One region of the Metabacillus sp. 113a genome, then DNA from elsewhere that is predicted to be linked to it. Evidence: riboswitches for the same ligand, from Rfam matches in the RefSeq annotation. Region 1 holds a riboswitch; each other region holds the start of a gene.

Region 1 (2,266 bases):
ACGAATTCAGCATCTGCGTTTGTCAGCCATTCCTTTAACAAAGCTTCTTCTCCAAACCTGATGTCCATTTCCATATTGGCAATAAATATCTTCCTTCCGACCGTAAACCCTATATCTCTCGTGAACACTTGCTCGGGGTACTTTTCAGACGGTTCCAGAAGGTGCGTCTTGATACCCTGAGACTCAAGAATCCGGACAAACTCTTTATGCTGCCTGGCAGCCTTTTCTGTGTTTAATGGTTCATGCTGATAATGTTTTTGTGTCTCATTAATAACCTCTTCAATTTTCAAATATTTCGCAGGGCACAATAAAACATGCTTCAATGGAGCAAATTCGGTTTCGCAGTAGGTCCGGAACTCAGATTCAGACATCGATAATCCTCCCAGTAAGCTAATGATTATGAGAATTAGTGTCTCCATATAGATGCCAGTTAACCCATTACAAGTGCGAAGCTATCGGTTTATATGAAATACATCCATAAATGTTCAGATTTTGTTAAAGAGCTGCTCCGCACAATATTCAATAATTTCCCTCCTGCGGATAATACCGATAAATATCCCCTGATCATCCACTACAGGAACAAAATTTTGTTCCATTGCCCTGGAAATAATCTCTTCCATTTTGGCATGTATGGGAACAGGTTCGTTCGTTCGGTGCAGTTCTATTTCACTGATACTAATTCTATTCGTCGTGTCAAAAGTTAAGTTGGGAGTATTTTTTAATTTCCAAAGCAAGTCGCCTTCCGTAAGGGTGGCAACATATCTTCCTGCATCATCTAAAAGCGGAAGGGCCGTATAACGGTGGTACTCCATCTTTTCCAGCGCCTGTCTCATGGTCGATTGAACGGGCAAGTGAATGACTTCTTTTTTTGGGAGCAAGAAAAACGCTATGTTCATTTTGCATATTAACCCCTTTTTGATTTCGTATATAGTTCGGCAATACAAAAAGACCGTCGATTTCCAAAAGGCAAAAGCTGCAGAAAAAACAGCATAAAAAGCCCTTTAGAACAAGGCGGTCTCGTGACCTCCTTCGCTTTAGCCTGCGAAGTTAGCTGACGGGCAGGATGGCGAAAGAGTTCTTTCATCCCTTCTATAAATAGAATTAGCCCCTGAAAATTGGTTCCTCCGCTCCCGCTGTGCGGGATTAAGCCATTTACATTTTCATGTCTATATTACTCCCACCCATAGCCCTATGTAAATGTGAGATTTTTACTATAAGCCAGCCTGTGATTCATTGCCGTTCCAATATCCGGAATTTCCTCTATAATTCATACTTTTGCGGAAGATTATGGCTTCTGCTTGTTCCTATTAAGAAACCGAATTCATTTTTTTCAATTAACCCCTTTTTTATTAGTTGGAAATCAGTATAATAGGAAAGGGCGTTCGACGTCATCAATCGACAGTTTTTTCAGCAGCCGTGTGCTAGCTTGGGAAAGTTTGGGTAAAGATAAGTACATGCAGCAATTGCTTATACGGTCCCTTGTCATCATTCGTTTACTACATAAGGAGGTTTCAGCATTGAATATCATCATTCCGCTACTAGGGATTGCGGTCGTTCTGCTGCTGGCGTATTTAGTCAGCAACAATAAAAAACAAATTAAGTATAAACCGATCATCGTCATGCTTGTACTTCAAATAATCTTAACCTTCATCCTCTTAAATACAGGCATTGGTTTGTTTATCATTGAAGGAATTTCTGCCTTATTCACGAAACTGTTAGAGTATGCCGCAAGTGGAATCAACTTTGTTTTTGGCGGAATCGCAAACGCAGAAGAAATGCCTTTTTTCCTGAATGTCCTGCTTCCGATCGTATTTATCTCCGCTTTAATCGGAATTGCCCAGCACATTAAACTTCTTCCGCTTATCATCAAATACCTTGGATTGGTCCTGAGCAAAATAAACGGTATGGGCAAACTTGAGTCTTATAATGCAGTTGCCTCAGCTATTTTCGGTCAATCTGAAGTATTTATATCCGTTAAGAAACAGCTCGGATACCTGCCGGATCACCGGTTGTACACATTATGCACATCAGCTATGTCAACGGTCTCGGCCTCTATCCTTGGAGCATATATGACAATGATCGATCCGAAGTTTGTCATTGTAGCTTTGGTGCTTAACCTTTTCGGCGGATTTATTATCGTAAATCTTATCAACCCGTACGAGGTTACAGATGAAGAGGACTTCGTCCAGGTTCAAGAGGGGGAAAAGCAGACCTTTTTCGAAATGCTTGGCGAATACATCATGGACGGATTCAAAGTAGCGATTAT
Region 2 (2,266 bases), on a different contig from region 1:
AATAGAGCATCCACCCATGAGATTCCTTCTGTTGTGGAATAAGGAAGCTTAAGCAAACATGTCCCCGCGGCAATCGCAACGGAGAATATAAGCACAAGCAGCTGCGATGGTTTAAGCTTTATGACTCTGGGGAATTTCATAGGCTACATTCCTTCTTCCTCAAAACGTGAGATGTCCTTATTTTTACCGATAACAAGCAGTATATCGCCTTTTTTTACGGTTTCTTCTTCAGCAGGAGATACGATCATATCTTCATTCCGTTGAATTCCCACAATGTTGCAGCCGAACTTGGATCGGACGTCTAATTCCAGCAGCGATTTTCTGTTTATTTTATCTGTCACCATCAATTCCGCCAGGCTGTGTTCCTTTGAGAGCTCGATGTAATCAATCATTTTTTCAGAACTTATGTGATGGGCAATCCTTTTTGCCATATCCCTTTCCGGATGGATCACCCGATTGACACCGATTTTATCAAGAACCCGCTGATGGTAATCATTTTGAGCCTTCGCCCACACTTCCGGGATCCCCAGTTCTTTTAACAGCAAAGAAGTCAGGATACTCCCCTCGATATCACCTCCAAGAGACACAAAGGCATGGTCCACATTTCTGACTCCAAGCTGTTTTAGCGCTTCCTCATCCATAGAATTAGCCTGCACTGAATGGGTCGCATAGGCAGCATACCGCTGAACCCGGTCGAGGTTTTTATCTACGGCCAGAACCTCTCTCCCAAGCTCGTGGAATTCTTTTACGAGGCTGCCTCCAAAGCGTCCTAATCCAAAAACTGCAAATTGTTTATCCACCGGTGAAATCTCCCTCTAAGTTAGATTGAATCTTCCACACTTCATTTCCAGTGAACTTTCGAAGTGGGAGATTACTGAAAACAACGCCCTTACGCCTTCTGCTAAAAAGGCTATGCCCTAAAGCTTTTTAACATCTGTTGATTGGGGCGCAGAGCGTAAAACCCTGCACTTGGGGGATCGGGAAAGACTCACCGCCCTCCCAAGGATAAGGGAACGCCTGCCAGCTGCAATCAACAGCCTGATTTAACTAAGCTGTTTAAAAAAATCCACACAAAAAAGCACAGAGGACTGCCCCTGTGCTTAACTCGACACAAGTTCCATCGGCCTCTCCAAACGCTTACGGGGTTAGCTGTCGGGTTAGGGCATGGAAGTAGCCCTTTCTGCTAGAGAATTCACCCCAAGCGGCGATTATCCGCCACACGTCCATGGGTCCCCCGCTCCATTAAGGATTAAGCGATATAGGTAGTGAAACAATGATAATAAATAATTACGAGAGTATATTACTCCTGTTACAAACCAGAGTAAAGAACGAAAATAACCTCTATATCTTCATTTTATCTGCTTATGATGAGTTTTCCGGCCTATTACAGCCTATTGCTTAACCAGCCTTCGATTTACTGGTTCCTGCGCCTGATTATCATATGAAAATTTACGCTTTTACTGAAGTAAAGCTTGAAGAGACTTTTCCTGCCGTTGTTCAAACCAGAGATTTTTAACCGTGACGGGCGATACCGGTCTCATGCCTTCCCCATGACTCAGCACCGCTTATAGATAAGCTAATCCAATAAACATAATAAAAAACTCTGCAGCCGCAGAGTTTAAGCTGTTTTTCTTTTATTTGCGCTTTTAGCAAACAGATAAACGGCTATGACCATCAAAAATATAATAATAAGCGGAATCATATAGGGCTGAGCAGCTTCCTTAATATGCATCCAGTTGCTTCCAAGCTGAATGCCGAGAATTAAAAATAAAATGGTCCACGGGATCATGGCTGCAACAGTATACACTGTAAATTTCCAAACAGGCATTTTGGCTACGCCCGCCGGAATCGAGATGGCATGCCTTACAACAGGAATAAACCGCGCGAAAAAAATGACCCCTGTTCCGTATTTTCCAAACCATTGCTCGGATAAGTCGAGGTGTTTTTTATTGACGAGAAGATACTTCCCGTATTTCTCTAGAATCGGACGGCCCCCGTAATACCCAAGCCAATAAAGAAACAGCTGAGCCAGTGTTCCTCCAATTACTCCAGCTGCAACAGCTCCGGCAAATCCTATTCTCCCTAAGGAGACCAGATATCCTCCATAACCAAGCACAATCTCACTTGGAATCATTTCAATCATCAAGCCAATGGCAATTCCAAAGTAGCCTAAATCAGCAAGTCCCTCCAACATACTAAAAATAAATTCTTTCATATGCTGCTCCTTTGCACCTTAAAATCCTTTATTCTACTATACGTCTGAAAA
Region 3 (2,266 bases), on a different contig from region 1:
TCGGTTCATCAATAGAAATGATGTATTCACTGTCTTCTTCTTTGACCTTAATATCTCCTGCAACTTCTTGTAATCCTTCCAAATCAGCCGCCGGGTTTGATTGAGCTTCAGATCGTACCATTGGGTTATTAGGATCTGTGGCCATTACGGCCCACTCTCCGCCATTTTGAGATACATAAGAGTTGTCTTTGGTTACATATGATTCAAAAGAAAATTCAGACCCGTCTGCTGCAGATTTCGTTGTATTTACAGTGTGGATCAGCATTGGATCCATATTTTGCTCTATTTGCATAGAGGCATCCGTTTTGATTTCTTGCTGTCCATCATCAACAGTCTGGTCCACTGTCATTTCACTGGAGAAGCTCTTCACATCTTCATAAGCCGCAATCGACTTTTCCAAAACCTGTTCTGCAGTTAATTCTTCTGCAGGCTGTTCTTCTGATTTTTCTGTTTCTTCCGCTGCAGGCTCCTCAGCTTCTGCTGCTTCTGCTTCTTTTGTTTCTGTTCCATTTTCAGACGCTTCATCCTCTTTTGACCCTGTAGCTGTTTTCTCCTCTTTGGGAGCGGCAGTTGTTTCTTCCTTCGCCGTACCGCAACCGAATAAAACCAATGAAAGGATCAAAAACATGGAAGAAAGTTTTGCTGTCATTTTCAAATGTGTCACTCTCCAGTCGTTTTTTTATACAGCCTTTGGGACTGCTAACATAAAATTCCATACCCTTGGTTTTCATAAACCAAACAGAAATTTAAGATAAAATACCTGTTTTATTTAAAAAAATTTCTATTATACCCTTATTTTGGAATAAAATGACGATTTTTCTCGAAAAATTGTAATTGCAAATTGACAAACTATTCGTATATAATGAAACTACAAAATCATATTTATGCGCTTAATCCCACACGGGAACGGGGGAACCAATCAGTGCGGCCGCACTAGGGGTGAATCCTTTTACAGGTAGGACATATTCTCTTCGTCCGAATCCGACAGCTAACCTCGTAAGCCTAAGAAGAGACGCTTCAGTGGAATGTCAAGCTACGGATCCGAAATTTGACCCTATAAGCCGCGAGATCTCTTCTCGCGGCTTTTTTGCGTATTTTCCAGAATGGGTTTTACAAGCATCTTGTTTTGGGTAAATCTGCTAGGCTACACTTCTAATCTAACAATTCGTAAAACGGGAGGTCATTTATGAAACTAGCGACGAAAATTATTATTGGACTTATTGCCGGAGCTATTGTCGGAATTATTTTAAACGTTACTTCTCCGGATTTATTTAAACAGCTGGATACGTTCCTATTTACTCCGCTTGGACGCATCTTCCTGAATTTAATAAACATGCTCGTTGTTCCCATTGTCTTCTTCTCTATTACTCTTGGTGTAGCAGGCCTTGGAGATCCGAAGAAGCTTGGAAGAATCGGCTTGAAGACCATTGGGTTTTTCCTTTCGACAACAGCTATTGCAATTACAATTGCACTGGGTTTGGCACTCATCATCCAGCCTGGAAATGCTGGGGAGTTTAATACGGAAAGTGCCAGCTATGAAGCGCAGGAAGCTCCTTCCGTTTCAGATACACTGCTGAATATTTTCCCGAAAAATCCAATTGAAGCAATGGCGAGCGGCAACATGCTTCAAATCATCGCATTCTCTGTATTTATTGGAGTTGGAATTGCGATTCTTGGGGAGAAAACATCTGCTCTGAAAAAGGTCCTTGAACAAGGAAATGAGCTAATGATGTATCTTGTCGGGCTTGTTATGAAATTTGCGCCATACGGGACGTTTGGTCTGATTGCGACAGCAATTGGCAGCCAGGGATTCGATGCGATTAAAGCGATGGGAGTTTATTTTATCGTCGTTCTTATTGCACTTATTGTTCACGCAATCGTGACGTATGGTTCCAGTGTCATGATCTTTGCGAAAAAGAATCCAATCTGGTTCTTTAAAGGATTTGCACCGGCAATGACCGTTGGCTTCAGTACGTCAAGCAGTAATGCGACTCTTCCGCTTTCGATGGAAACAGCCCAGAAAAATCTTGGCGTTCCAAAGCAAATCAGCGGATTTGTTCAGCCTCTTGGGGCAACCATTAATATGGATGGAACGGCGATCATGCAAGGGGTGGCTACAGTATTTATAGCCCAGGTTTATGGGGTGGATTTAACGATCACGGCTCTATTGACCGTTGTTCTTACAGCTGTCCTTGCAAGTATCGGAACGGCGGGGGTTCCTGGAGTAGGATTAATTATGCTGGCACTTGTCCTGAATTCAGTTAAT

The links. Region 1 has a riboswitch for cyclic di-AMP ahead of ACQCVE_RS13715 (CBS domain-containing protein). Riboswitches for the same ligand answer to the same signal wherever they lie in the genome.
Region 2: it holds a riboswitch for cyclic di-AMP, as region 1 does, so the genes downstream of both, ACQCVE_RS09400 (potassium channel family protein) here and ACQCVE_RS13715 (CBS domain-containing protein) in region 1, are expected to answer to the same signal.
Region 3: it holds a riboswitch for cyclic di-AMP, as region 1 does, so the genes downstream of both, ACQCVE_RS09390 (dicarboxylate/amino acid:cation symporter) here and ACQCVE_RS13715 (CBS domain-containing protein) in region 1, are expected to answer to the same signal.

Annotation. Positions count from the first base shown of each region.
Region 1 covers NZ_JBNILJ010000009.1:100,450-102,715, forward strand. The annotation lists gene ACQCVE_RS13710 (dimethylarginine dimethylaminohydrolase family protein) at 1-371, opposite strand, end outside; gene ACQCVE_RS13715 (CBS domain-containing protein) at 486-896, opposite strand; cyclic di-AMP (ydaO/yuaA leader) riboswitch at 1,022-1,160, opposite strand; gene ACQCVE_RS13720 (NupC/NupG family nucleoside CNT transporter) at 1,518-2,266, shown strand, end outside.
Region 2 covers NZ_JBNILJ010000004.1:234,460-236,725, reverse strand. The annotation lists gene ACQCVE_RS09405 (TrkH family potassium uptake protein) at 1-140, opposite strand, end outside; gene ACQCVE_RS09400 (potassium channel family protein) at 144-800, opposite strand; cyclic di-AMP (ydaO/yuaA leader) riboswitch at 1,121-1,266, opposite strand; gene ACQCVE_RS09395 (DedA family protein) at 1,619-2,215, opposite strand.
Region 3 covers NZ_JBNILJ010000004.1:231,947-234,212, forward strand. The annotation lists gene ACQCVE_RS09385 (DUF6612 family protein) at 1-649, opposite strand, end outside; cyclic di-AMP (ydaO/yuaA leader) riboswitch at 878-1,017, shown strand; gene ACQCVE_RS09390 (dicarboxylate/amino acid:cation symporter) at 1,187-2,266, shown strand, end outside.